DNA from 2 places in the Solibacillus sp. FSL W7-1324 genome. Region 2 is predicted to be linked to the other one. Evidence: a T-box and tRNA genes for the amino acid it is inferred to sense, from the RefSeq annotation. Region 2 holds a T-box; the other holds one or more tRNA genes.

Region 1 (15,264 bases), 2.3 Mb from region 2:
AAGAGTTAATTTTAGTGGAAGCGGTTATCGCTAAAAACGAAGCGATCTTCCACAGAAACTATTATGTAGACAGACATTATATTGAATCCGAGTATGGGTTATAGTATATTAATCAGAGCGTTTAAAAACGCTCTGAAATTATTTTTAAAAAAGTATTGACGAAAACATTGAAAGTATTGTAATATATTAAATGTCGCTAAGACGTACTTGAAAACAACTAAATTACACACTCGAGTTTCTTTAAAAAACTTTTTCAAAAAAGTTATTGACAAAAAGAAACAGAGATGTTAAATTAGAGAAGTCGCTAAAACGACAAACGAAACACAATGAACCTTGAAAACTGAACAAGCAACGTTAATGAGACAAGCTTCTTGAATGAAGCAAACAATAGATTCCAACTTCTAACGAAGTTGGATCGCTAGCAAAGCAAATGAGCTTTCAAACTACTTTTATGGAGAGTTTGATCCTGGCTCAGGACGAACGCTGGCGGCGTGCCTAATACATGCAAGTCGAGCGGAAATTTTATTGGTGCTTGCACCTTTAAAATTTTAGCGGCGGACGGGTGAGTAACACGTGGGTAACCTACCTTATAGATTGGGATAACTCCGGGAAACCGGGGCTAATACCGAATGACACTTTTTAACACATGTTTTAAAGTTGAAAGACGGTCTTGCTGTCACTATAAGATGGACCCGCGGCGCATTAGCTAGTTGGTGAGGTAACGGCTCACCAAGGCAACGATGCGTAGCCGACCTGAGAGGGTGATCGGCCACACTGGGACTGAGACACGGCCCAGACTCCTACGGGAGGCAGCAGTAGGGAATCTTCCACAATGGACGAAAGTCTGATGGAGCAACGCCGCGTGAGTGAAGAAGGATTTCGGTTCGTAAAACTCTGTTGCAAGGGAAGAACAAGTAGCGTAGTAACTGGCGCTACCTTGACGGTACCTTGTTAGAAAGCCACGGCTAACTACGTGCCAGCAGCCGCGGTAATACGTAGGTGGCAAGCGTTGTCCGGAATTATTGGGCGTAAAGCGCGCGCAGGTGGTTCCTTAAGTCTGATGTGAAAGCCCCCGGCTCAACCGGGGAGGGTCATTGGAAACTGGGGAACTTGAGTGCAGAAGAGGATAGTGGAATTCCAAGTGTAGCGGTGAAATGCGTAGAGATTTGGAGGAACACCAGTGGCGAAGGCGACTGTCTGGTCTGTAACTGACACTGAGGCGCGAAAGCGTGGGGAGCAAACAGGATTAGATACCCTGGTAGTCCACGCCGTAAACGATGAGTGCTAAGTGTTGGGGGGTTTCCGCCCCTCAGTGCTGCAGCTAACGCATTAAGCACTCCGCCTGGGGAGTACGGTCGCAAGACTGAAACTCAAAGGAATTGACGGGGGCCCGCACAAGCGGTGGAGCATGTGGTTTAATTCGAAGCAACGCGAAGAACCTTACCAGGTCTTGACATCCCGGTGACCACTATGGAGACATAGTTTCCCCTTCGGGGGCAACGGTGACAGGTGGTGCATGGTTGTCGTCAGCTCGTGTCGTGAGATGTTGGGTTAAGTCCCGCAACGAGCGCAACCCTTATTCTTAGTTGCCATCATTCAGTTGGGCACTCTAAGGAGACTGCCGGTGATAAACCGGAGGAAGGTGGGGATGACGTCAAATCATCATGCCCCTTATGACCTGGGCTACACACGTGCTACAATGGACGGTACAAACGGTTGCCAACCCGCGAGGGGGAGCTAATCCGATAAAACCGTTCTCAGTTCGGATTGTAGGCTGCAACTCGCCTACATGAAGCCGGAATCGCTAGTAATCGCGGATCAGCATGCCGCGGTGAATACGTTCCCGGGCCTTGTACACACCGCCCGTCACACCACGAGAGTTTGTAACACCCGAAGTCGGTGAGGTAACCTTTTGGAGCCAGCCGCCGAAGGTGGGATAGATGATTGGGGTGAAGTCGTAACAAGGTAGCCGTATCGGAAGGTGCGGCTGGATCACCTCCTTTCTAAGGATTTTTCGGAATCATTCCCTTGGGGAATGAAACATTAACGTTTGCTGTTCAGTTTTGAAGGTTCATTCTTAAATGAATGAAATACTTCAAAACATTGCTCCTGACGCTTGCGCTTTCGTCGCAAAGCTGCATGAAGCAAAATCAGTGAAGCTTTGTCACGATGTGATTGAAGTCAGCTGCTTCGTTCTTTGAAAACTGGATAAAACGACATTGAAAGCAATAAATCAAATTTCTATTTTATAGATTTTTAAACAAGTCAAGCAATTGACGTGTAAACTTAAATCTTGGATCTAAACTTCATTTCATGAAGTTAGGCCTCTGGCAGATGTTACAGATTTTTTAAAGGAAACTTTTTGAGTGGACTCAAAAAAATCTGAACGCAATTACGCCAAGGCGAAATTGATCTAAGTGTTAACTTTTGGTTAAGTTAATAAGGGCGCACGGTGGATGCCTTGGCACTAGGAGTCGATGAAGGACGGCACTAACACCGATATGCCTCGGGGAGCTGTAAGTAAGCTTTGATCCGGGGATTTCCGAATGGGGGAACCCACTATCTTTAATCGGATAGTATCTTCACGTGAATTCATAGCGTGTCGAAGACAGACGCAGAGAACTGAAACATCTAAGTACCTGCAGGAACAGAAAGAAAATTCGATTCCCTGAGTAGCGGCGAGCGAAACGGGAAGAGCCCAAACCAAAGAGCTTGCTCTTTGGGGTTGTAGGACACTCTATACGGAGTTACAAAAGAATGAACTAGACGAAGCGACTTGGAAAGGTCCGCGAAACGAGGTAAAAGCCCTGTAGTCAAAAGTTCATTCCCTCCAGAGTGGATCCTGAGTACGGCGGAACACGTGAAATTCCGTCGGAATCCGGGAGGACCATCTCCCAAGGCTAAATACTACCTAGTGACCGATAGTGAACCAGTACCGTGAGGGAAAGGTGAAAAGCACCCCGGAAGGGGAGTGAAATAGATCCTGAAACCGTGTGCCTACAAGTAGTTAGAGCCCGTTAATGGGTGATAGCGTGCCTTTTGTAGAATGAACCGGCGAGTTACGATTACGTGCGAGGTTAAGTTGAGAAGACGGAGCCGCAGCGAAAGCGAGTCTGAATAGGGCGAATTAGTACGTGGTCGTAGACCCGAAACCAGGTGATCTACCCATGTCCAGGGTGAAGGTGAGGTAACACTCACTGGAGGCCCGAACCCACGCACGTTGAAAAGTGCGGGGATGAGGTGTGGGTAGCGGAGAAATTCCAATCGAACCTGGAGATAGCTGGTTCTCTCCGAAATAGCTTTAGGGCTAGCCTCGTGATTGAGAATACCGGAGGTAGAGCACTGTTTGGACTAGGGGGGCATCTCGCTTTACCGAATTCAGACAAACTCCGAATGCCGGATATTTATACACGGGAGTCAGACTGCGAGTGATAAGATCCGTAGTCAAGAGGGAAACAGCCCAGACCACCAGCTAAGGTCCCCAAGTAATCGTTAAGTGGAAAAGGATGTGGCGTTGCTTAGACAACCAGGATGTTGGCTTAGAAGCAGCCATCATTTAAAGAGTGCGTAATAGCTCACTGGTCGAGTGACGCTGCGCCGAAAATGTATCGGGGCTAAACGATTCACCGAAGCTGTGGATGCATACTTTGAGTATGCGTGGTAGGAGAGCGTTCTAACAGCGTTGAAGTCAGACCGGAAGGACTGGTGGAGCGGTTAGAAGTGAGAATGCCGGTATGAGTAGCGAAACATGGGTGAGAATCCCATGCACCGTATGACTAAGGTTTCCTGAGGAAGGCTCGTCCGCTCAGGGTTAGTCGGGACCTAAGCCGAGGCCGATAGGCGTAGGCGATGGACAACAGGTTGATATTCCTGTACCACCTCCTCACCGTTTGAGAAATGGGGGGACGCAGTAGGATAGGGTAAGCACGCCGTTGGTTGCGCGTGTTCAAGCAGTAAGGCGTGTATGTAGGCAAATCCGCATACTTTAACGTTGAGCTGTGATGACGAGCTCGTATGAGCGAAGTTCCTGATTTCACACTGCCAAGAAAAGCCTCTATCGAGGTGAGAGGTGCCCGTACCGCAAACCGACACAGGTAGTCGAGGAGAGAATCCTAAGGTGTGCGAGAGAACTCTCGTTAAGGAACTCGGCAAAATGACCCCGTAACTTCGGGAGAAGGGGTGCTTCTTTGGGTGCATAGCCTAGAGAAGCCGCAGTGAATAGGCCCAGGCGACTGTTTAGCAAAAACACAGGTCTCTGCAAAACCGTAAGGTGACGTATAGGGGCTGACGCCTGCCCGGTGCTGGAAGGTTAAGAGGAGCGGTTAGCGCAAGCGAAGCTGTGAATTGAAGCCCCAGTAAACGGCGGCCGTAACTATAACGGTCCTAAGGTAGCGAAATTCCTTGTCGGGTAAGTTCCGACCCGCACGAAAGGCGTAACGATCTGGGCACTGTCTCAACGAGAGACTCGGTGAAATTATAGTACCTGTGAAGATGCAGGTTACCCGCGACAGGACGGAAAGACCCCGTGGAGCTTTACTGTAGCCTGATATTGAATTTTGGTACAACTTGTACAGGATAGGTAGGAGCCAGAGATCTCGGAGCGCCAGCTTCGAAGGAGGCGTCGGTGGGATACTACCCTGGTTGTATTGAACTTCTAACCCATGCCCCTTAGCGGGGTAGGAGACAGTGTCAGGCGGACAGTTTGACTGGGGCGGTCGCCTCCTAAAGAGTAACGGAGGCGCCCAAAGGTTCCCTCAGAATGGTTGGAAATCATTCGTAGAGTGTAAAGGCATAAGGGAGCTTGACTGCGAGACCTACAAGTCGAGCAGGGTCGAAAGACGGGCTTAGTGATCCGGTGGTTCCGCATGGAAGGGCCATCGCTCAACGGATAAAAGCTACCCCGGGGATAACAGGCTTATCTCCCCCAAGAGTCCACATCGACGGGGAGGTTTGGCACCTCGATGTCGGCTCATCGCATCCTGGGGCTGTAGTCGGTCCCAAGGGTTGGGCTGTTCGCCCATTAAAGCGGTACGCGAGCTGGGTTCAGAACGTCGTGAGACAGTTCGGTCCCTATCCGTCGTGGGCGTAGGAAATTTGAGAGGAGCTGTCCTTAGTACGAGAGGACCGGGATGGACATACCGCTGGTGTACCAGTTGTCTTGCCAAAGGCATCGCTGGGTAGCTATGTATGGACGGGATAAGTGCTGAAAGCATCTAAGCATGAAGCCCCCCTCAAGATGAGATTTCCCATTACGCAAGTAAGTAAGACCCCTGAAAGACGATCAGGTAGATAGGTTCGAGGTGGAAGTGCGGTGACGCATGCAGCTGACGAATACTAATCGGTCGAGGACTTAACCACATTTTATTGCATAACTCAATGAAACGTTTATCCAGTTTTGAAAGAATGAAAAATTATTATAAAATACTTGACAAAATTGAAAAGTATGGTATAATAATTAATGTCTTTCTAAATAGTCTAGTGATGATGGCAAAGAGGTCACACCCGTTCCCATACCGAACACGGAAGTTAAGCTCTTTAGCGCCGATGGTAGTTGGGGGCTTCCCCCTGTGAGAGTAGGACGTCGCTAGGCTGTTATAGAATTATTCCGAAGTAGCTCAGTTGGTAGAGCATCCGGCTGTTAACCGGCAGGTCGCAGGTTCGAGTCCTGCCTTCGGAGCCATCAAATCTTGGAGAGTTGTCCGAGTGGCCGAAGGAGCACGATTGGAAATCGTGTATGCGGGTAACCCTGCATCAAGGGTTCAAATCCCTTACTCTCCGCCAGGCTTATTTATAACGAGGCCCGTTGGTCAAGTGGTTAAGACACCGCCCTTTCACGGCGGTAACACGGGTTCGAATCCCGTACGGGTCACCAAAAAGATACATAAGAAAGTATCCAGCGTTGGAGGATTAGCTCAGCTGGGAGAGCACCTGCCTTACAAGCAGGGGGTCGGCGGTTCGAGCCCGTCATCCTCCACCATTAAACAAATAATATTATCGCGGGGTGGAGCAGTGGTAGCTCGTCGGGCTCATAACCCGAAGGTCGCAGGTTCAAGTCCTGCCCCCGCAACCAAATGGTCCCGTGGTGTAGCGGTTAACATGCCTGCCTGTCACGCAGGAGATCGCCGGTTCGATCCCGGTCGGGACCGCCATTTTTATGAAATTAAACTGTGGGTTTGTAGCTCAGTTGGTAGAGCATTAGATTGAAGCTCTAAGTGTCGGCGGTTCGATTCCGTCCAAACCCACCATATTTTTTGCCGGTGTAGCTCAGTTGGTAGAGCAACTGACTTGTAATCAGTAGGTCGAGGGTTCGACTCCTTTCGCCGGCACCATTACCTGGAGGGGTAGCGAAGTGGCTAAACGCGGCGGACTGTAAATCCGCTCCTTAGGGTTCGGCGGTTCGAATCCGTCCCCCTCCACCATCCTTTTGATAGGGGCATAGTTTAAAGGTAGAACTACGGTCTCCAAAACCGTCAGTGTGGGTTCGATTCCTACTGCCCCTGCCAAATAAATTCTCAAAAATACTTAAAATAATATAGTGGCGGTTGTGGCGAAGTGGTTAACGCACCTGATTGTGGTTCAGGCATTCGTGGGTTCGATTCCCATCAGTCGCCCCATCTTTTATTTAGGTTTAAGTATTAAAATTATATTATAGTGGCGGTTGTGGCGAAGTGGTTAACGCACCTGATTGTGGTTCAGGCATTCGTGGGTTCGATTCCCATCAGTCGCCCCATTTTATATAATAATTTGAATATTGGGGTATAGCCAAGCGGTAAGGCAACGGATTTTGATTCCGTCATGCCCTGGTTCGAATCCAGGTACCCCAGCCATTTTTTAATTTGCGGAAGTAGTTCAGTGGTAGAACACCACCTTGCCAAGGTGGGGGTCGCGAGTTCGAACCTCGTCTTCCGCTCCAAATATGGCGGCATAGCCAAGTGGTAAGGCACAGGTCTGCAACACCTTTATCACCGGTTCAAATCCGGTTGCCGCCTCCATATTTCATTGAATCGGAATTCCGATTTTTTTTTACCTTAATTTGCCGAGTTGGTGGAATGGCAGACACGACGGACTCAAAATCCGTTGCCGCGAGGCGTGTGGGTTCAAGTCCCACACTCGGTATCAGTTCAATACAACAGATGAAACTCTTCAAAGCCTAACATAAATGCTTTGAAGAGTTTTTTGTTGTATTTGCTTTGTATACTAGCAAGTTTTTAATTCTCTTAAAAGTATTTCCTACAGCAAGCAATTATTTCAATACAACTGTGTAGTTATCTTATAAAAAGTAATACTGTAAAAGATATTTTTTAAGTATTTATACAGAAATAAAGTTATTCCATAAGTTTATTTGCTTACTCCATTTAATATTGGAAAGGTAGAAAAACTATATATATTTTGCGTCATTACATGCTCTTTTTAATAGGAAATAAGACGTTTTTTTCTAGCTTCTTAAAAATATTTGCTATAGAATGAACATTATAATGGTAGGAAAACAAGAAGCCGTAAATATTATTTATACAATAACAAATATGTATTTCAGTGAGGAAGTAGGGAAATAAAAAATGAATGTAGTAACAAACTTTAAGTGGATTGAAGCAGCAAACTATGATGAGATGAGTAAAATTGCCGCAACAATTTTTATAGATCAATTGAAAAAAAATAGTGAAACAGTACTTGGTTTAGCTACAGGGGGGACTCCGGAAGGCTTTTATAAAGAACTGGTTGCAGCATACAAAGCAGGTGAGGTATCTTTTGCACAGGCCAAGTCCTTTAACCTGGATGAGTATGTCGGAATTGATCCGGCAAATGAATCGAGCTACCATTATTATATGGATCATCATCTGTTTAATCATGTCGATATGAAACGTGATAATATCAATTTACCGGCTGGCATTCAATCGAATTTAGAAAAGGCTGCAGCTGAATATGAAGCGATGATTAAGGCAGCAGGAAATATTGATATTCAGCTTTTAGGAATCGGTGGGAATGGACATATTGGTTTTAATGAACCGGGAACTCCTTTCGATGTAGGTACACATATTATAGAACTTGCGCAGTCTACACGTGAAGCAAATAAAGTTTATTTTGATTCAATTGAGGATGTGCCGACCCATGCCATTACTATGGGAATTAAAACCATTTTAAGTTCTAAAAAGATTGTATTATTAATTGCTGGTGCTTCAAAACAAGAGGCCTTTGATCGTTTGCGCAGTGGGATAGTTACAGAAGATTTCCCTGCAAGCGCTCTTCACAACCATCCGGATGTTACTGTTATTTATACAGATGTAAAATAAACTAAAGGAGTGCATACAATGTGCACTCCTTTTTATTATTTCATCGCTGATATAACGACTCCTGCAATAACAGCGATTCCACCAATTACTTGAGCAAGTAGGAGTTGCTCATTTAAAAACAATACAGCAAAGATTGTTGCAAAGAGGGGAATGAAGTTCAGGTAAATACTTGCTTTGTTTGCACCTAATGAGACAACGCCGGTATTCCAGCTTAAAAAGGCAACAATTGAAGCAATGATGCCTACATAAATAATTGCCCCGATTGTCGAAGTGTTCCATACGATTGTCTGTGATGTTGTCAGTAGTTCATATGCTGCGAATGGGAGTAACATAATGGCTCCGATTGCGATTGTTACTAAAAAAGTAGAGTAGCCAGGCAATTTGCCAGCGTACTTTTTAATGAGTAATGAATAGATACTCCAGCACACTACGGCAATTAATACGATTAAGTCCCCTTTGTTGAATGAAAATGAAAAGAGGCTTTGTAACGAACCTCCAGATATAATAAAGAGCACGCCGACTAAAGATAGCATCGTGCCGAACATCTGGAATTTTGTTAAACGTTCTTTTAAAAAGATGAAGCTCAGTATGTATATAATGATCGGTGTCGATGAATTCATTAATGATGCATTGATGGACGTTGTATAATGCAATCCGATGTATACGAGCGTATTGAATGCAGCAACTCCTGTAAGTGCTAAAATAATGACTGCACCCCAATGCTGTCTCAGGGCAGGCCATTCTTTTTTCGTTCGTTGGTAAGCGATAGGGAAAAATACGAGAAAGGCGACAATCCATCGTAAAAAGGCAAGAGTTATCGGAGGAATATCCCCGGAAACAGCCCGTCCAATTACAAAGTTACCACCCCATAATAAAGTAGCTAAAATGAGCAGTAGCTGTGGTGGAAATTTCATACTTGTACATCTCCTTATATTGGAAAAATGATTTTATCTATTATAGGGACAACCACATGGAATTTGCAATGCGCTTTACATAAAACGCTATGATACAATAGCCACAGAAGTAAAAGGAGGTCATTAACATGAAAATACGACCAGCAAGATTACAGCAAGGCGATACTGTAGGATTAGTAAATTTAAGCAGTCCGCTTAAGACAGAATCATTAGGTGATAAATTAGCGTTATTAGATGAGCTCGGTTTAAAGTATAAGCTTGGTAATACGGTACAGGATTATGAAGGCTATTTGGCAGGTACTGATGAGGAGCGAATTAAAGATTTCCACCAGATGATTGTCGATCCTGAAGTGAAGGCCGTCTTTTTAGTGACGGGCGGCTATGGGGTTTCTAGAATTATCGATAAAATAAGCTATCCATTAATCGAGGACAATCCGAAAATTATTTGGGGCTTTTCCGATGTGACGGCTCTACACACTCAAGTAAACGAGTTTGCAAATTTAGTGACGTTCCATGGCCCGATGATGTCCAGTCCAAAAGGGGAGCTGGATACTCTTTCTAAAAAGATGTATCAGCAGCTGTTCCAACCGATTGAAATTCAGTATACGGAAAGCATTTCTCCTCTTACAACAGTTGTACCGGGAGTGGTACGCGGCGAGTTGACAGGCGGAAATTTAAACCGTATTGTCAGTACGCTAGGCACGAAATTTGAAATTGACGTACGTGATAAAATTTTACTTCTTGAAGACATAGGGGAAACAATTGAGCAAATTGATTTAATGATGAACCAGTTGCGCCTATCAAGAAAGCTGGAGCTTGCAGCAGGCTTTGTTATAGCGGATTTTAATATGCCGGATGATACATACAGCTATGAGGATGTGTTGAAGGTAATTGAAGGGTATTTGAAGCCGTTTAACAAACCTGTGTTAGCAGGGTTTAAAATTGGCCACTGTGCACCTAATATCGCGATTCCATTAGGTGTGGACGTAATTTTGGATGCAGACGAAAAGACATTAAGAATTTTACCGGGTGTAGAGTAAATATTAAATATAAAAACAAAGACACCTTTTCACAAATGTGAGCAGGTGTCTTTTAATAACGAGCGAGCAAAAATACTCTATAGTTTGTGTTAGCTTTTACTATGGTTGGTTATGAGTGAAAGGTAACATTGTAAACGGTAAAGAGTTATTGGTTTCACCAGTTGTTGGGAATGCCGAAGCATAATCGCTCGTTATTACCTAGTTTGGAGTCTCACCGCCCCAGGTTTAGAAATAATTGCTGTCATCAAATTCAATTTCAACTTGATAGTTTTTCGCATTGATTAAATTGGACAGGCGATGTGCTTCCTTTTCCAGCTCATTTGCACGGTTTCGATATGTCATTGGCTCGTACAATGCTACGCGGTAAAGCATGGCATCACCGGAATTATGGTAAAAAGCTTCTTTTTCTTCTGAGCCAAGGTTTTTACAAAATTGGGCTTCTGCTCGTAATTGGCTCGCCAGTTCAATTGCTTCGACAATAGGCATTTCCTCATCTTTAAAGACAACCGTATTGTCGATGTTAGCACGGTAGATTAGAGCATCAAGTTTACGAGAATCATAACGTAGCTCTTTTAGCTCTGCTTCAAGCATCTCTAAAGAATAATCAGGTGTTTTTGGCTGTTCACCTTTTTCAATGATGACATGTGTTAATGAATGTACTTGCATTGTGCGTTCCTGAATTCTCTTCGTAATGATACTTTTTAGTTTTACTGCCTCAGCTAAGTTAATACTCAAATCATTCCACTCCTTAAAATTGAACTTTTGAATTTTCCTTCGATAGAATATGTACTTCATATTCGCCACCGCTAACTTGTGTAAACATGTTTCCTGCACTGCTCAATAGTTTAGTTGCCTCTTCTTCACTTAAGGAAGGGCGCAAATAAAAGATTTGCAGGGCATTTGTCGTAGCCTCTGTTACGGCCGTTCTTTTTGAATCAACAAAGGGGCTGCCGAATGGGCCATGCGCATCTTTTGAATGGATGATATTTTCTAGTGAATTAAAGCGTCCATTGATCCCATCATAGCCTGTCGTCTCATTGCCTACTTCGATTTCCACGCCGCCTTCAATAGCATCTAAATCATATATGCCAACAGGAATCTCAAATTGCAGTGAGAAGAAATTGTTTAAATCAACAGCAGAATGGAACGGAGCTAAATACTGCTGCTTAGCGATACGTCGCATCAAACTTTCCGCTGAGTGACGGTACCGGTTCGGATCGCCGCCGAAAGCCTTCCAAAGCTGGCGCCACTCTTTAATGCCAGGTCGTTCTGTCACAGGTGTTTCCTGTAGTTCCAAATACAGATTTTCCTGATAAAGTTGTGTGCGTCCTTTAATCATTTGAGGAGATTCTTCAACGATAATTTTGCTATAATGGATAAGGCCAATTTTTAATTGTTCATTTACTGAAAAAAGAGCTTCATTAATGGAAATATTCATGTAGAACACCTTCTTACATTGTTTTTAATGGGAAAAATACTAAATTATGTAATACGAAATAAATTTATATTTATTGTATCATTTGAAAGGAGCATGTGAAATGAAAGTACATCAACTTCAAGAAGATTTAGTGAAATATGCAGCATCTATTGGTGTTGATAAAATCGGATTTACAACCGCTGCTCCGTTTCATGAATTGAAGAATCGTCTGCGTCGTCAGCAACAATTAGCATACCAATCAGGCTTTGAAGAAGCAAATATAGAGCTGCGCACAGAGCCTTTAAAACTATTAGATGAAGCAGAAAGCATTATTGCGATTGCGATTGCGTATCCTTCTCGCATGCAAGATGCCCCACAAGGAAAAAAAGGGGAGCGCCGCGGCATCTTTTGCCGTGCTTCATGGGGGATTGATTATCATACAGCAGTTCGTGAACGTCTGCAGCTTATTGAAGCTTGGCTGCAAGAACGGGTACCGAATGTAAAGGTGAAATCGATGGTCGATACCGGGGAACTGGTGGATCGTGCGGTTGCAGAACGAGCAGGCATCGGCTGGAGCGCCAAAAATTGCTCTATTATTACACCTGAATTTGGTTCATACGTCTATTTAGGAGAAATTATCACGAACATCCCGTTTGCACCAGATACACCGATGGAAGATGAATGCGGTGACTGTACATTATGTATCGATGTATGCCCTACAGGAGCGATCGTTGCACCTGGGCAGCTGAATTCACAGCGTTGCATTGCCTTTCTAACACAGACGAAAGGATTTTTGCCTGACGAATTTCGTGCCAAAATCGGAAACCGTCTGTATGGCTGTGATACATGTCAGACGGTCTGTCCGAAAAATAAAGGAAAGCTCAACTGGATACATGAGGAATTTACGCCGGATCCTGAAATCGCAAAACCATTGCTTCAACCGCTTTTATCGATTTCAAATAAGGAATTCAAAGCAAAGTTTGGCCATGTATCCGGCTCATGGCGCGGCAAAAAGCCGATTCAGCGCAATGCTATTTTAGCGCTTGCCCACTTTAAAGAAGAAGCGGCAATGCCTGACTTAGTTCAAGTATTGCAAAAAGATGAACGTCCTGTATTGAGAGGGACGGCTGCATGGGCAATCGGAAAAATCGGAACGGATGGGGCAGAGGCTATTTTAATGGCTGCCAGAAAAACAGAGCAGGATGAAGAAGTGCTGGCCGAAATTGAAAAAGGACTGGCCATGTTAAATCATTAAGAGAGAAGGATCAGAAGTGCCAAACCATATCGTATTATATCAACCAGAAATCCCAGCAAATACAGGCAACATTGCCCGCACTTGTGCTGGAACGAATACATCATTACATTTAATCCGCCCTTTAGGCTTTTCAACAGATGACAAAATGCTGAAGCGTGCCGGGCTGGATTATTGGGAACATGTGAATGTTGTATACCATGATTCATTAGAGGATTTTATCGAGTACAGTCAAGATGGCGATGTGTACTTAATTGAGACATATAGTGATGAACCATTTACGACGCATGACTTCAGCAATTCAGAACGTGACTTATACTTTATGTTCGGAAGAGAAACGACAGGCTTGCCAAAGGAATTTGCAAAGGAGCGTGCCGATATGTGTCTGCGAATACCGCAAAGTGACCATATCCGCTCACTGAATTTATCAAACACAGCGGCAATCGTTATTTACGAAGTACTAAGACAACAAAACTATCCGGGGTTAAAATAAAACAAGGCAAGAAGCGTCTGATGCTTCTTGCCTTTTTCTTAGTGTGCCCGGCATGCACAACAGCCTGGTGGTGAAAGTCCACTACAGGCTTGGCAGTAGGAACTGTTAGCGAAAGACAAGGGTGTCCATGGTGACGTGGAATCTGAAGGAAGTCGGACGCAAACTCTCGAACTGACGAACAGAAATCAGATAAAAGGCTGACTTGGGACGGATGAGCTTGCTAAACAAAGCGAAGTCCAATACTGCCCAAATCCCATACAGTAAATCTGGCAGTTACATGAGAGGAAGGCGGTTGTGCTTACCCGGGGAGGTCTCTTGAGGGTTATTCAATTAACAATTTGTTTAGTGATAAATGGATGAATCAAGAGAAGTCAGCAGAAGCCATAGTAGTCTTCGACCGAAGATGAAGGGCCGAACAATCTTTTAAATCTTGAAAGAAACAAGGAGGTGGAGACATCCCGCCAAAACACAGAAAACATCAAGGTATAGACCGAATAGATGGCTACTTATAGAGGGATAAGCTGGAAGCGAAAGAGTATATAAGAGCGTGTAGGGATGTAAACATGGAAATGAAGAAACAAGAAAGTATCAATTTAATTGACAGAATTGCGTCCCATAGAAACCTATGGAATGCATATAAGAAAGTAAAAGGAAATGGAGGAGCACCTGGAATCGACGGTATCACGGTTGATGGACTGAAGGCGCATTTAATAAAATACGAGGAACCATTGAAAAGGAAATTAAAAGATGGTTCCTACCAACCTCAACCAGTGAAACGAGTAGCTATCCCAAAAGCGAATGGCTCCAAACGATATCTAGGTATACCATGTGTATTGGACAGAGTTGTTCAACAAGCCATTCTACAAGTCATCCAACCAATAATTGATCCACACTTTTCAGACAAAAGTTTTGGCTTCCGAAAAGGTCGAAACCAACACCAGGCAATTGCCCTCGCTAAGAAATATTACGAGGAAGGTTATCGAACAGTGGTCGATTGTGACTTGAAAAGTTACTTCGATACGATTCATCACCAGCGACTACGAGCTTATTTGGAAGAATTCATAACAGATAAAATAGTACTTAAGCTAATATGGAAATTCTTACGCTCAGGCATATTGGACAAGGACATCCTCATTGAAACGACAGAAGGTACACCCCAAGGGGGTCCACTCTCTCCAATTCTAGCAAACGTGTATTTAAACAAGCTAGATAGAGAGTTAGAAAAACGAGGACACCGATTCATTCGCTATGCGGATGATTTTGTGATTTATGTAAAGTCACCAAGAGCAGGTGAACGCGTCATGACCAGTGTCAAGAATTTTATCGAAGATGAACTGGGTCTCACAATCAATGAGCAGAAAAGTAAAGTATGTGGCGCAACAGCAGCTACATTCTTAGGGTTTCATCTACAAAATCTGTCGGGAAAGTGGGATACCGACCAATCAAGTCCGCCAAGAAACGACTAAAAGATAAGCTAAGAATACTGACGAGTCGTAAACGAACAGGGACATTTAGTGAGATTGTGAAAAGAATCAATCAAACAACGGTTGGTTGGATTAATTACTACGGAGTTTCCAACATGAAAACTTTCATCCAAGAATTACAGGGATGGTTAAACCATCGCTTACGTCAATTAATATGGAAACGGTGGAAGCTACCACGAACTAAATATGTGAAATTACGCCAATACGGAATCCAACATGATGAAGCGATGAAAACGGCGCATTCAAGAAAAGGGTACTGGCGAATATCACGAAGCGAGGTTCTACACCAAGCCATTCCAAATAAAAGGCTCGTAAAATGGGGACTGAAAGACCTGTCCCAATTTTACGAGCAAAGATACTCAAAAGATTGAACCGC
Region 2 (15,264 bases):
AAGAGGCGTCTTATTCTCGAGAAATAAGACGCCTCTTTTTCACAAAGGGGATGGGAGAAATGTTCACGTTCAAACAAAGGGGTGTATGTTTGTTATGTGATTTATTTCACGAGTATTACTCTATCATGGAATAATATTTCTTGCAATGTATCTTTCACAATTTCACAAATTCGTCATATAGTAAGCGTTTCCATATGAATAAATGAGGTTTAAAAAAATTGTCATAAATTCGTATTTAATTCTCCACCTCGAACACCGATATATCAACATTCTTTAACCTTTTCCCATTCATTGTTTCCCAGAATGAAATTTTACCATTCTCTATATTCCCTAAGTAAAATTCCATTTTTTCAAGCAAAAAACGCACCTGAAACAGATGCGTTTTCACAAACTATTAATTATTCAATAATAACTTTTCAAGCTCTTCTAACTTCTCTTCGAATACTTGGCATGCCAATGCGATCGGTTCAGGAGACTCCATATCTACACCTGCAGCTTTTAATACTTCGATCGGGAAGTCCGAGCAGCCTGCTTTTAGGAAGTTGTTAATATAGCGCTCAACTGCCGGCTCGCCTTCTTCTAAAATTTGTTTTGATAATGCCGTTGCCGCAGATTGACCTGTTGCATACTGATATACGTAATAATTGTAGTAGAAGTGCGGAATTCTTGCCCATTCCAGACCGATTTCCTCGTCTACAGTCATTGCATCACCAAAGTATTGTTTATTTAAATCATAATAAATGGATGTTAATTTTTCCGATGTAATCGATTCGCCTTTTGCATCTAATTCATGAATCATATGCTCAAACTCAGCGAACATTGTTTGACGGAATACTGTACCGCGGAAACCGTCCAACCATTGATTTAGTAAGTAGATTTTTTGCTTATCATCATCCAAAGTTTTCATTAAATGATCGAATAATAGTTCTTCGTTACATGTTGAAGCAACTTCCGCAACGAAAATCGAGTAATCCGCATATTGATAAGGCTGGTTAGCACGTGAATAATAACTGTGCATCGAGTGGCCGAATTCATGCGCCAATGTATAAAGGTTATTCACGTTATTTTGCCAGTTCATTAATACATACGGATTTGTGCCGAACGTTCCTGAAGAATATGCACCGCTGCGTTTTCCTTTGTTTTCAAGCACGTCTACCCAACGGCTATCCAGACCTTTTTGAACGATTTCCTGATATTCTTTACCAAGTGGCGCAAAGCTTTCTACCATCGTCTTCTTCGCTTCGTCATATGTTACTTCCATTTTCACTTCTTTAACAAGTGGTGTAAACAGATCGTACATATGCAGTTCATCTAAACCAAGCACTTTTTTACGAAGCTCTACATAACGGTGTAATGCCGGTAAATAGTCATGGATTGTTGAAACAAGCTGATCATACACTTTTTCAGGAATGAAGTTATTGCTTAATGCTGCATGGCGAGCCGAATTGTAATTACGAACTTTTGCATTGGCATTATGTGCTTTTACATTGCCTGCTAAAGTTGTCGCAAATGTATTTTTGTATTGGCCATACGTTTTGTAAACAGCTTTAAATGCTGCCTCACGCACTTCACGGTTGTCGCTCTCAAGCATCGTAATATAGTTGCCGTGCGTAATTTGTACTTCTTCCCCATCTTCCCCTTTAATTTTCGGGAATTCTAGATCGGCATTGTTTAAAGCACTGAATGTTTTGCCGGAGGTTGATGTAACTTCAGAAAATTGTGCCAGCAATTCTTCTTTTTCCGCAGATAAAATATGAGGGCGGCCCAAATTCAGTTCTTTTAGGCTTTGTTCATATAATGAAAGTGGTTCATAGCTTTCCACATAGCTGTTCAATGTTGCTTCATCCAATGCTAAAATTTCAGGCGTAATAAATGACCACGCTGCTCCTGCATTTGTCAGTACAGAGCGAATACGACCATCAAGATCCTGGTATTTACTATTCGTCGTATCCTGATCATGCTTTAAATGAGAATACACATATAGCTTGCTCAGACGCTCGTATAGTGCATCGCTGAACTGCAATGTATTGTATAAGCTTTCCGCACTTTCCGCTACTTTCCCTTTATATTCCGGAGCTTTTTTTGATAATTGTTCTACTTCTTTCAGCTCAGCTTCCCAAGCTTCATCGGATTCAAAAATTGTTGTTAAATCCCAAGTTAATTGCTCAGGTACTTCTTCACGCGTTAAAATTTGCTTTGCCATTTATTTGCCTCCTACTATTCCGATATTCGAAATTATAAATCTATTTAAACAATTTCAACATCCAAATGCAACCAATTCGTCGTACAGAACATTAAAAAGTTGTTCTTCGGGTATATTTTCATCCAGTTGCTCTACTTTGAGATGTTTTAAAATTGTTAAATAATGTTCCACCGCTGCTTTCCGTTCATCTGTCAGCTCCATTTGATACCATTTGAAAAAATAAGGAATTGCCTGTACATTCATCGTTTCAGGTGTGAGCGCATGGCAGTTCATAAAATGAAAAAGCCCTACTTGCCATTCTATACAAAATCGATTAAAAGCATTCGTATTATAGACAGGAATTCCTAAAATAGCCGGCAAATCCGACATCAATAGCCTTAACTCATAAATAGAACGGAAAAATCGGTCATTTACTCCTTTTTTGCTTAGTAATAAACGAGGACGGATATATCGCTCCCGGTACTTCCTGTAGTTTTTTAACAACAGATGGAATTGTGATTTCGTTATTTTTTCTGGGACTAGGAACGGGAAACGTTGTTGACTGAGGGGGAGTGGTTTAACAACAGCAAAATACTGCAATTTATGAAGATGGATTAAATTACTAATATAGTAGAAAGTTTTGCTTTTTACATCATAGGTGATGAGGAAATTCTGCTTTTTATACTGTTGCATAAATTGAGTGTTCGTATGATTGATGGAAACTTTTACAATACCGGGACTTTTAAATTTTTCGGGAGTGTGCAAAATCCATATCGGTGTTATACCGGCATTCAAATAGCCGCTTGTACGCTGTTGAAAAGATGGATGTGCGATTGGACTGCACTGAAATTCAATGGCATATTGATGGTCTTTTAATTTAATAAGAAGATCGGGTCGCTGTTGAAGCTGTGGTAAATATGGTTCAAGGGCAGGACTTAGCTGAAGGCCAGTAAAAAGTTGAAAAAGCTGTTGTTTCCCGAGCAGATGTACAGCAGACTCCCCTTCCGAAAATAAAGAATCGCAATCGCTATTTTTTTGATGGGCAAAATGGGGAATTTTTATTTGACCGGCCTTTAATAAAAGGCGTTCTCTGCATAGAGGACAAAAAAAGGATTGCTGTTTTTTTAATTTTTGCAGTTCATCCGGCGGAAGTTTTGACGTTAAATGGAATAATTGCTGTTGTTCGTTCATGGCGACGAGCATTTGCCTCGACTCCTTTTTATCCATCTTATTGAAATGCATAGTCTTTTTCAACTTATGAATAGTAACTATTTGAAACTTGCTTTTTCAAAGAGTTCCTTCCCATAGACCAATACAAAAAAGCCACCTAAACTCAGGTGGCTTTCGTAAACTGCTCTTCCTACTCAAAATACGTAATGATTGTTTCGAAGCAGTCTTCAGCAATGATTGTTTCCCCATACTCTTCAAGGCGATGCGCTGTAACTTTGGAAGCCTGTAAATATTCAGTACATAAAGCGATGATATTTCTCGCTTCCTGGCTTTCCAAATCTTTTAAATCTACATATAAATAGTAGTAGTCCTCCCATTTATACAACACAGACTCTATTCCTAAAGGTGCTGCGCGTTTTGCAAGAGGTATTAGTTCGTCAATATCTTTAAATCGGAATCGTGCGTTTTCAAGCGATTGTTCTTCCTCTTTTGCCGCTTTGCCAATCGCATTGAAAATCGATTCTTCCATTTCATTTAATTGATCTGATATATGAAGGTCATCTTCAAAGCTGCCGGGCATTGAAGAAGTTTCGGAGTCATTACCTACAGACGCGCGTGTAACAACGACTTCCAATCCACTTTCTGAAGCGTTAATATGAATCCAAATTGGACCATCTAAATCGAAATAATCATCTGTATTTATTTCACCAATGATATCCCAGAAAAGCTCTTCACCTTTTGCGCGATTGTACCAGATTTCTTCGCGTGTATAACCGCGGTCCTCGATATCACTATACGTAATAAATAATTTTAGCGTATTTTCATTAATGCGTTCGATGTCCATTAGACCTCAACTCCCTTCACAGTCATTGTATAGAACGTCGCTTTATTTCCAAGTGGCATACAATATGGCGTTCTATTGCATCGGAACCCAGATACTTTTAATATTAGAAGTATCTATAACTCTATTGTATGATGGATTGGATTAAAATGAAAAGGAAAAACATTATTCATCGTAAATTATTTGAATAATTGAAATTGTATTGCACGAAACACTTTAAATCAAGTCCTTAAGGTCTCTTTCTAATATGTTCTAAAATAAAAAAAAGATGCTACAATTGCACAATATGCATCCGTAACATCATGAGCGATCTATTTAATTAACCATGCGTTGGGCTTCTTGCAACTGGTACGCTCGTACTTTACGAGGCAGGAATCGACGAATTTCGTCTTCGTTATAACCGACTTGCAGACGTTTTTCATCTAAAATAATCGGACGACGTAATAGTCCCGGATATTCCTGAATAAGCTCATATAATCGTTGTAATGGCAATGTTTCAACATCGACATTCAACTTCTGGAAAATTTTCGAACGTGTTGAGATAATTTCATCGGTACCATCTTCTGTCATTCGTAAAATCTCTTTGATTTCACTGATTGTAAGTGGCTCGGAAAAAATGTTGCGTTCTGTATATGGGATATCATGTTCCTCTAACCATGCTTTTGCTTTTCGACATGAAGTACAACTTGGTGAAGTAAATAATGTTACTAACATTGGCTCACTCCCTCTCTAATTGATTTCAATTCAATTGCTAGATGCTGCTCCTGTTAATATGGAAGCATAAATGTATAAGTAAAACTTAATTTAGAATTAATTTAATTTAAGATTCTGTACCCATTATACATGAATAACCCATGTTTGAATATACATTGTCAATAAATAATTCAAGTTACGTAATAAATTTTATTACGCATTTCTCTCTAATAAGCACCTTTTCTATAATTTTGTGCCATAACAAATTTTACCCATAAAATAGTAAAATAAAACGTATAGATTTCCGAAGTTTTTTCTCAATTATCAAATGTTAATTGAGAAAAAAGTCAGATAATATGGGGCGATTTCTTATAATATAATTAACTATTTACTACTATTTCCATTTCCATTTCATTTTATTCCTTTTTCTTTAAATAAAACAATTGCTTTCTTTTCATGAGTTACGTTATAATCCTTTCAAGATTATGAAAAACGATGACGAAGAGTAGTACATTTAATAAGAATGCCTAGAGAGTCTGTGGTTGGTGCAAACAGATCATTCGTTAAATGGAATGGACTTCCGAGTTAGCTTGATGAACGTTTCTATTAGTAGTCCAGCTCGTCGCCTTCACGTTACGAAGCAAAGTGGCCAATTAAGGCAAGCTGGGTGGTACCGCGGATTTTAACATCATTCGTCCCTTCTATTTTCGAATAGAGGACGCATGATGTTTTTTTATTTTCATTTGATTTGAAGGAGGAACACCCAATGAAAACAATCTTTTCAGGTGTACAACCAACAGGAACTATTACATTAGGGAACTATATCGGAGCCATCAAACAATTCCCAGCGCTACAGGAAGACAATAACGCCATTTATTGCATCGTGGATCAGCATGCCATTACTGTGCCACAGGATCGCCTGGAGCTTCGTAAAAACATTCGCTCATTGGCTGCAATGTATATTGCATGTGGCATTGACCCGAAAAAATCGATCTTATTTATACAGTCAGAAGTCCCTGCCCACGCACAAGCCGGCTGGATGTTGCAATGTGTCGCATCAATCGGTGAATTGGAACGTATGACACAGTTCAAAGACAAATCAACAGGTAAAGAATCCGTTTCTGCCGCACTTTTAACATACCCGCCATTAATGGCTGCCGATATTCTTCTGTACAATACAGATATCGTACCGGTTGGCGAAGACCAAAAGCAGCATATTGAGTTAACGCGCGATTTGGCTGAACGATTTAATAAGCGGTACAATGATGTTTTAACGATTCCTGATATTCAATTGCCGAAAGAAGGCGCCCGTATCAAATCATTGCAGGAACCAACGAAAAAAATGTCAAAATCAGATACAAACTCTAAAGCGACGATCCGCCTGCTTGATACAGCTAAAGAAATCGAAAAGAAAATCAAATCGGCTGTAACGGATTCTGAGGGAATCGTTAAGTTCGATATTGAAAACAAACCGGGTGTATCAAACTTACTTATCATTGAATCTGCCTTATCCGGAACAGCAATTGCAGATTTGGAAGCGAAGTATGAAGGCAAAGGCTATGGTGATTTTAAAGCTGGAGTAGCACAGGCTGTTATCGACCACTTAACACCAATTCAGGAACGCTATTATGCACTGATTGACTCACCGGAACTTGATGAAATTTTGGATGAGGGTGCAGTAAAAGCGAATGCCATTGCCTCTAAAACGCTCAAGAAAATGGAGAACGCGATGGGCTTAGGCCGTAAACGACGCTAATCATACCGCCTATCGCAACAAGCAGCATATACAACTCTGCTCCATGTACAATGTACATTAATACAGCATGCCATGAATAACCGAGCGTGCGGTAATTCAAGTACAAAATCATATTACTGATCGACATGACACTGAGCCCATAAAAAAATAAAAAAAGTACGAAACGTGTCAAAACACCATCCTTCGTACAACTATACGAAAAACGAACGTGCGATAGAAGAAGCACGTTCGTTTTTTATTATTATTAATCTGTAAATTTTTTGAATAGTAAACAAGCATTATGCCCGCCGAAACCAAGTGAGTTGCTTAACGCATATTCCACTTCTGCTTTTCTTGCGGCATTTGGTACATAGTCCAGATCACATTCCGGATCCGGTTCATGTAAATTCATAGTTGGCGGTAAAATACCTTCCTTCAATGCCAGTACCGTGAAGATCGCTTCAATACCACCCGCTGCCCCTAATAAATGGCCAGTCATACTTTTCGTTGAGCTCATCGCCAACTTATAGGCATGGTCACCAAACACTGTTTTAACTGCCTGCGTTTCGAATAAGTCATTATATGGTGTACTCGTACCGTGTGCGTTAATATAACCCACTCGGTCAGGTGATACTTGTGCATCATCGATTGCCATTTGCATTGCACGTGCTGCACCTTCACCATTTGGAGCCGGTGCTGTAATATGGTGGGCATCCCCTGTCGAACCATACCCAACTACTTCACCGTAAATTTTTGCACCGCGCGCTTTTGCATGTTCATACTCTTCCAGAATTAAAATCCCTGCACCTTCGCCAATAACGAAGCCGTCACGGTTTTTATCGAATGGACGTGATGCAGTTGCCGTATCCGGATTCAATGATAATGCTGTGTTTGCACAAAAGCCTGCTACCGCCATTGTGACGATTGGCGCCTCTGCTCCACCTGTAATCATGACATCCGCGTCGCCACGCTCAATTACTTTAAATGCGTCACCAATCGAGTTTGTTCCCGATGCACATGCCGTTACGGAACAAGAGTTTACCCCTTTTGCACCAAGATAAATCGAAACTTGTCCAGAAGCCATATCCGGAATCATCATCGGCACGAAAAACGGACTTACACGGCGTACACCGCGTTCCTGGAAAGTTAAAAACTGCTGTTCATGTGTTTCCATTCCGCCGATACCTGAACCGATCCATACACCTACACGCGGCGCCATTTCTTCAGTAATCGTCAAGTTGGCATCTTTTGCGGCCATCATGGAAGCAGCGATCGCATAATGTGTAAAGCGGTCCATTTTGCGTGCTTCTTTCTTCTCGATATAATCTTCTATATTAAAATCTCTTACTTCTGCAGCTACAGAAACTGGAAATTTACTCACATCTACACGTGTTAATGGTCCAATACCAGACTTGCCTGCAATTACATTTTCCCATGCCTGCTCTGCACTGTTTCCTACTGGCGATACTGCACCGATTCCTGTAACAACAACTCTTCTTTTCTCCATTATTTAACACCCTTTTCTAAGTTAAGTTCTTTCCTATTTAAAGGTTTATTTTCAATTCCGTTCGGGGGCAGGACACGAATCCGTTGCCACAGGACGTGACGATTTTAGTATTCGTTCTTTCCCCCACATTCACGTTCTTATTTACCCCACTTTAACGCAAGTGCGCCCCATGTAAGGCCTCCGCCGAAACCTACTAAAACAACGATATCATCATCTTTGATTTTCCCTGATTCCAAATCTTCTACGATTGAAATACCGATTGAAGCGGCAGATGTATTCCCGTATTTCTGGATTGTTTTCGACATTTTTTCCTCTGGTAATTCTAGACGTTCTCTTGCGGCTTCCATAATGCGGATGTTCGCCTGATGCGGTACTAAATAATCGACATCTTCCTTCGTCAGGCCAGCCTTTTCGAGTACATTTACGGCAGATTCGCCCATTTGACGAACAGCAAATTTAAATACTTCACGACCGTTCATTGTAATATGATTTTCAGGATTTAAATAAAGATGCTTTCCACCTGTTCCGTCAGCTCCAAGTTCGAACGATAAAATTCCGCGCCCTTCCGAAACTTTGCCGAGAATCGCCGCACTTGCGCCATCTCCAAATAGAACAGCTGTGTTGCGGTCATCCCAATCCACAATTTTCGACAGTTTTTCAACACCTACTACTAATACATATTCATAGCTATTGCTCTCAATAAATTGTTTTGCAATGGCCGTTCCATAAATAAATCCTGAGCACGCAGCGGACACGTCCATCGCACCACATCCCGAAATTCCAAGTCGCTCTTGAATTTGGCACGCCACACCCGGGAAATTCTGATCCTGTGTAACTGTTGCAACGATGATAAGGCCGATTTGATCCGGTGTAATCCCTGCATTTTCGATCGCTTGCACTGCTGCTTTATATGCTAAATCCGATGTTTCTTCATTCTCGGCGATAAAACGGTTTTCAATTCCTGTACGAGAACGAATCCACTCATCTGATGTATCCAATACTTTTTCAAAATCTTTATTTGCTATAGCTTTTTCCGGAACATATTTCCCCATCCCTATAATACCGGCATTCATATAATAGCCCCCTTGTTTTTCATCACTCAAAAAATATAACTAATTATTAGTAGTTGGTACTAATTATAGAGCATAATTATTTTGAACACAATTAAAATTTCTGGAAAACGAGGGATTAGGGATTTATACATGTTTTTTGTTCGAATAAAATGGCTATACTATTTGTTAACACATCTTCATGAAATTTAATGGCTGATGAAGTTTTTTCGGTTCGTTTCTTACATTTAATGTTAAAGGGCAAATGGACAAAATCGTTCAAATATTAGACATACAGCTTCCAGCTAATTTCCCCATTTTCCTTGTTAAATCCTACTTAAAAAAGCAATAAAAACAAGCATTTATGACAACTTCAAGAATAATTTGATTCGCCCTTTTAATTTGATGAATGCTTGTGGTATGATATTGAAGATGTAATTTCACAATAACGTTATAAATAAGTTCAATGAGGTGAATTTGATGCAATATATCATTACGTTCTTTTGGTCATTCTTATTAGTTTCAATGCTAAACTATGTAGTAAGTTCTGTATTAAGTGTAGATTTTAACTTCATGAATGGCGTAATCGTATCATTAGTATTCAGCGTATTAGTTATTATTATCGCTGCAATCATTCCAAACGAATCAACTCCAGAAACAGAAGCAGAGCATCACTAATAGATAACAAGGGGCTGTCCGGTAAAACTACTGGACAGCCCCTTGTTATTTTCGCCTATTTTGAAGGTGCGCGGATTTTAATAGAAGACTTTTAACTTATTTTAGAAGGTTTGTATATCTTTTTAGACAAATCGACCCGTTTATTTGAACAGTTGCACTGCTTATTAGAATAAAGGGCATTTATATTAGAACTTCCGTCTTTTATTGGAACTTTTTCATTTTTATTAGAACATCATTCAGCTTTATTAGAACATCCCACGCAAAAAAGCTTGTACGCATTCACGTACAAGCTTTCATCACACTTAATTTGTTTTTATGACTAACTCTTCATTTTCCAGTTTAATCGATAAGCTTCCGCCCGCTGTAACTTCACCTTTTAACAGCTCACGGGCAACGATTGTTTCCAAATGGCGTTGGACGAAGCGTTTAAGCGGACGTGCACCAAACTGCGGATCAATCCCGTGCTTCACAATCCAGTCTACCACTTCCCCATCAACAGACAATGTAATTTCCTGTTCTGCGACCCGATCTTGAAGCTGTTTTACATATTTCCAGGCAATTTTATGGAAGTGCTCATTCGATAATGCATGGAACATAATAATATCATCCATCCGGTTTAACAACTCCGGCTTAAAGTGCTGGCGCAATGCCGCTTGGACAAGCTGTTCCACTTCTTCTGACGCTTCCAGTAAAAACTGTGAGCCGATATTGGATGTCAAGATGATAACGGTATTCGTAAAGTTGACGATCCGTCCTTGGCTATCGGTAATACGGCCATCATCAAGTACTTGCAGTAAAATATTCGCAACATCCGGATGCGCCTTTTCGATTTCATCCAGCAGAACAACAGAATATGGATTACGGCGAACCGCTTCTGTCAGCTGACCGCCTTCTTCATAGCCAATATAGCCTGGAGGAGCTCCGACTAGCCGTGATACAGAATGTTTCTCCATATACTCGCTCATATCAATGCGGATAAAATGGTCTTCTGAATCAAACAGTTGTGCCGCCAATGCTTTTGCCAGTTCCGTTTTCCCGACACCTGTTGGACCGAGGAACAGGAAGCTTCCGATCGGCTTATTCGGGTCTTTAATACCGGAACGCGCACGCCAAACGGCTTCCGTCACATAAGTTACCGCATCGTCCTGACCAACTACCCGTTCATGCAAAGTATCTTTTAAACGGAGCAGTTTTTCACGTTCACCTTCAACAAGTTTCGTTACCGGAATACCTGTCCAGCGTGAAATTATTTTAGCGATTTCTTCTTCGGTTACCTCTTCACGCAGCATCCGGTTTCCTTCCGACTGTTTCAGCTGCAGTTCCAGTTCGGCGATTTCCTTTTCCAGCTGCGGTATTTTACTGTATTGAAGCTCACTTGCCCGCGCTAAATTACTGCCGGAAATAAATAAGTCATCGCGCTCGGCTTCCATTTTTTTCAGTTCATCTTTTTTGTCACGAACGATTTGCAGGCCGTTTTTCTCGAGTTCCCACTGTTCCTTCATTGACTTGATCGATACTTCCAATGTATCTATTTCATCTGTAATCATTTCCAGACGTTTTTTACTCGCATCGTCTTTTTCTTTTTTCAGTGCCTGCTGCTCAATTTTAAGCTGTGTCAGGCGGCGTGATAACTGATCCAGTTCCTGCGGCATTGAATCGATTTCAATGCGGATCATTGCACATGCTTCATCGACAAGATCAATTGCTTTATCCGGTAAAAAGCGGTCGGTAATGTAACGGTTTGCCAGTTGAGCCGCTGCAATAATCGCACGGTCATGTATGCGAACACCACGGTGATGTTCTTCAAAACGGTCTTTTATTCCGCGTAAAATAGAAACCGTATCTTCAATAGAAGGTTCTCGCACCATTACTTGCTGGAAGCGGCGTTCCAATGCAGGGTCTTTCTCAATATACATACGGTATTCATCCAATGTTGTTGCTCCAATACAATGCAGTTCACCACGTGCAAGCATTGGTTTCAGCATATTTCCCGCATCCATTGCTCCGTCCGTTTTCCCTGCACCGACAATTGTATGGATTTCATCGATGAATAAAATGATTCGCCCATCGGATTCCTTCACTTGCTTTAATACAGATTTCAGCCGCTCTTCAAACTGCCCGCGATACGATGCCCCTGCAATCAGTGCGCTCATATCCAGTTCATAAAGCTCTGCATCCTTCAATCCTTCCGGAACATCCTGTCTAACAATTCGTTGTGCCAGTCCTTCGACAATTGCTGTTTTACCAACACCCGGCTCACCGATGAGGACAGGGTTGTTTTTTGTTTTACGTGACAGAATACGAATGACGTTCCGGATTTCCTCATCTCGTCCAATAACCGGATCCATCTTACCGTGTTTTACTTGTTCAATTAAGTTGCGTCCAAACTGTTCTAATGGCGGACGATTATCTTGTGTTTGGTTAAATTGCATAGAGTGCACCCTTTCCTTTAGTTTGACCTTTTTTGATTAATTTAATTATAAGTCAAAGATGGTCAAACAACAAATAATTACGCCCTGTTTTCTTCGTAAAAGTTCTAAAAAAAATCGATCACTTTGCCTATATGCAAAATGACCGAATTTCAATTTATTTATTCACTTCTTATTAACGAATGCCTAATGCCATTTTTGCATAGCGGGACATATTGTCTTTAGACCATGCCGGTTGCCATACGATATCAACTTTTACTTCTTTAATTTCCGGTAATTCGCTAAGTGCCGTTGTTACTTGGTCAACGATAACCGGTGCAAGCGGACAGCCCATTGATGTTAATGTCATTGTAACAGTTGCTAAGCCCTCATCTGTTAAATCCACTTCATATACTAAGCCTAAGTTGACGATATCAATGCCTAACTCAGGGTCAATTACGTTTTCCAATGCACCTAACATACTTTCTTTCATATCGTGATCAATTGCCATTTTAAATTTCCCCTTTCGCCTTGGTGTTATTGTTTATCATAGCAGAACGTATCCTTTATGCCAAACAATGCGCCATAAATTGCGTGACTTGCAAAATCCCGTTTCTCGATACCGCATGCCCAGCTTTTCGTTCTGCCAAATAAGTAATATGTTCTGCTTTTTTTTCTTTTTCCAGTTGTTCAATATAATCTCGGCTCATATGATAAGGAACGACCGTATCACGCTCCCCATGCCAGAAAATAATCGGTTTGTTCGCCCATAATTCCTCATGCTGCTCCATATCGAATTTTTGCAGCATTTGAATCAGGCCAGATTGCTGTTCTTCGGATAGCGGGAATGTTACGCCTTTTTGCTTTAAATCCTCTACTTGATGGAGTGCCAGTTTCGTGTAGCTTGTCGTTCCCATGCAAATACCTGCTGTTTCAATCCATGGATAGATCGCTAAACAACCCGATGTTACAATGCCGCCCATTGAAGTTCCGGCAATGCCAACCTTATTTCCTGCCAAGTTTTTCAGCTTCAATTCTTCATAAATAGTATGTACTTCTTCCACTGACTTTAATACAATTTTCCAGAAGTTAAAGTTCATCTGGTCTTCCGTCAATTCATTCGAGCGCTCACCATGCATTAATGCATCCGGCAGTATAACACGTACACCTCGTTGCACAAACTGATAAGCGTAATGTAAATTATGTTCCTTTGCGCTCATAAAACCATGAAGAAAAATAACGACCGGTGTTTGCTCATCCATCGTTTCATCATATACATGCAGTAATGGAATGGACTTCCATTGTTCTTGATCTACTATCAAATTTCTCACCTCTTTGTTTACATTAGCAAAAATTGGTCGATGTTTCAAAACTTTGACGAATGCTATTTTTGCACGTTACAATTATACCCAGGCTAAAGGAGGCTTACTCTTATGAACGAACATTTAATTGTATTAGATTTAGACGGCACTTTATTGACGGACGAGAAAAAGATTTCTGCGCTGACAAAGGAAACTTTGTTGAAAGCAAAAGAAGCTGGTCATCAGGTGATGATTGCGACAGGACGTCCGTATCGTGCGAGTCAGCTTTATTATCAGGAGCTGAGTTTAACAACTCCGATTGTCAATTTCAACGGAGCCCTCATCCACCATCCTAAAAATCCAATGTGGAAACCCATTCATACAACAGTGGATTTGAGTGTAGTCCACGATGTTGTAGAATCCGTTCATAAATATGAATATGATAACTTAATCGCCGAAGTGATGGATGACGTATATCTCCATCGTGAAGACGAAGGTGTGCTTCAGTTGCTGCATATGGGCAACCCGACTATTTTAACCGGCGATCTAAAAGATATATTAAAGGAAGACCCGACAAGTTTGCTTATTCAAGCCGATGATGTAAATACACCGATCATCCGCCAACATTTACAGGATGTTCATGCTGAACTGATTGAGCATCGCCGTTGGGGAGCGCCATTCCCGATTATTGAAATTGTCCATAAAGGGTTGAGTAAAGCAGTAGGCATTGACTATATTGCAAAAGAAATGGGCATTCCGCGCGATCGTATCATTGCATTTGGCGATGAGGACAACGACATGGAAATGATTGAATATGCAGGCGTTGGTGTTGCGATGAGTAACGGTATTGACGATTTGAAATCTATCGCCAATGAAATTACACTATCGAACAATGAAGACGGCATCGGGAAATTCCTGCAAGACCGCTTAAAACTGTAATAAACTAGAAAAAACCTGGCAAAGCATAGTGTCTGCTTTTCCAGGCTTTTTTACTATTGTGCTGAATTCTCGGCACGGCGTTTTTTTCCGCGTTTCATAATCGCTATCATAAATGCTGTGTACAGCACAACAACTAACCCAAGCGCCACAATGTAGGATGTGTTAATGCCACGCGCATCAATCACCTGGTACACTTCCACCATTTCACGGTCTAAAATAATGGCATAGTTGCCGTCCTTATTTTCACGGATAATTTCACTGTTGAACATCCCGCGAACTTCTTTTCCCTCACCTAGCTCAGCGACAGGAATATGCACACGTTTTGTTTTACTACTATTATTAATGACAACAATCCATGTTTCTTCATCGGATTTGCGTTCAAATACAACATAGCCGTCTTCATTTTCAAGCCATTTAAATTCCCCGTTACGTAAAGTGTCGGAATCATTTCGCAATGACTGAAGTTTTCCGACATAATCGGCTAGTTCCGAGTCCGTTTTAAAATTGTAGTACTGGTGCGCTTCAACACCGGCTTCCCCGTTCATTGCAATTTCAGATCCATATTGTACAACCGGCACACCAGGAAGTAATAGCGTGCTCGCAATGGAAATTTTACTGCGTGTCGGAGGATACATCCCTTCCTCTGTTGCCGCCAATGTAAAGCGGTCCGACCAGATTGTATCGGTCATCGATAAAACCGGCGTTCCCGATAGCATTTCCTCGATATGAGGCTCCAGTACTGTTGTATTTAAATCAACATT

What was found. A T-box is a leader RNA that pairs with one kind of tRNA and senses whether it is charged. The one in region 2 lies ahead of trpS (tryptophan--tRNA ligase), so its partner is inferred to be a tRNA-Trp.
Region 1: it has a tRNA-Trp gene. The T-box ahead of trpS (tryptophan--tRNA ligase) is inferred to sense a tRNA for this amino acid. The anticodon was not compared.

Annotation. Positions count from the first base shown of each region.
Region 1 covers NZ_JBBOYH010000001.1:3,092,703-3,107,966, reverse strand. Annotated here, with positions in the region: gene MKY71_RS15590 (nucleotidyltransferase-like protein) at 1-104, shown strand, start outside; rRNA gene MKY71_RS15585 (16S ribosomal RNA) at 449-2,003, shown strand; rRNA gene MKY71_RS15580 (23S ribosomal RNA) at 2,430-5,358, shown strand; rRNA gene rrf (5S ribosomal RNA) at 5,475-5,590, shown strand; tRNA gene MKY71_RS15570 (tRNA-Asn) at 5,605-5,680, shown strand; tRNA gene MKY71_RS15565 (tRNA-Ser) at 5,690-5,781, shown strand; tRNA gene MKY71_RS15560 (tRNA-Glu) at 5,798-5,872, shown strand; tRNA gene MKY71_RS15555 (tRNA-Val) at 5,902-5,977, shown strand; tRNA gene MKY71_RS15550 (tRNA-Met) at 5,996-6,070, shown strand; tRNA gene MKY71_RS15545 (tRNA-Asp) at 6,074-6,149, shown strand; tRNA gene MKY71_RS15540 (tRNA-Phe) at 6,170-6,245, shown strand; tRNA gene MKY71_RS15535 (tRNA-Thr) at 6,254-6,329, shown strand; tRNA gene MKY71_RS15530 (tRNA-Tyr) at 6,336-6,419, shown strand; tRNA gene MKY71_RS15525 (tRNA-Trp) at 6,430-6,503, shown strand; tRNA gene MKY71_RS15520 (tRNA-His) at 6,539-6,614, shown strand; tRNA gene MKY71_RS15515 (tRNA-His) at 6,655-6,730, shown strand; tRNA gene MKY71_RS15510 (tRNA-Gln) at 6,753-6,827, shown strand; tRNA gene MKY71_RS15505 (tRNA-Gly) at 6,839-6,913, shown strand; tRNA gene MKY71_RS15500 (tRNA-Cys) at 6,919-6,992, shown strand; tRNA gene MKY71_RS15495 (tRNA-Leu) at 7,036-7,116, shown strand; gene nagB (glucosamine-6-phosphate deaminase) at 7,557-8,288, shown strand; gene MKY71_RS15485 (DMT family transporter) at 8,324-9,202, opposite strand; gene MKY71_RS15480 (S66 peptidase family protein) at 9,331-10,242, shown strand; gene MKY71_RS15475 (hypothetical protein) at 10,468-10,977, opposite strand; gene MKY71_RS15470 (B3/B4 domain-containing protein) at 10,991-11,680, opposite strand; gene queG (tRNA epoxyqueuosine(34) reductase QueG) at 11,781-12,914, shown strand; gene trmL (tRNA (uridine(34)/cytosine(34)/5-carboxymethylaminomethyluridine(34)-2'-O)-methyltransferase TrmL) at 12,931-13,404, shown strand; gene ltrA (group II intron reverse transcriptase/maturase) at 13,974-14,870, shown strand; gene MKY71_RS15450 (group II intron maturase-specific domain-containing protein) at 14,774-15,259, shown strand.
Region 2 covers NZ_JBBOYH010000001.1:806,609-821,872, reverse strand. Annotated here, with positions in the region: gene pepF (oligoendopeptidase F) at 395-2,203, opposite strand; gene MKY71_RS03795 (competence protein CoiA) at 2,258-3,385, opposite strand; gene mecA (adaptor protein MecA) at 3,543-4,196, opposite strand; gene spxA (transcriptional regulator SpxA) at 4,509-4,907, opposite strand; T-box leader at 5,373-5,589, shown strand; gene trpS (tryptophan--tRNA ligase) at 5,653-6,642, shown strand; gene fabF (beta-ketoacyl-ACP synthase II) at 6,887-8,128, opposite strand; gene MKY71_RS03770 (beta-ketoacyl-ACP synthase III) at 8,266-9,201, opposite strand; gene MKY71_RS03765 (YjzD family protein) at 9,658-9,855, shown strand; gene MKY71_RS03760 (ATP-dependent Clp protease ATP-binding subunit) at 10,158-12,287, opposite strand; gene MKY71_RS03755 (metal-sulfur cluster assembly factor) at 12,460-12,768, opposite strand; gene MKY71_RS03750 (prolyl oligopeptidase family serine peptidase) at 12,830-13,594, opposite strand; gene MKY71_RS03745 (Cof-type HAD-IIB family hydrolase) at 13,697-14,503, shown strand; gene MKY71_RS03740 (alpha-amylase family glycosyl hydrolase) at 14,557-15,264, opposite strand, start outside.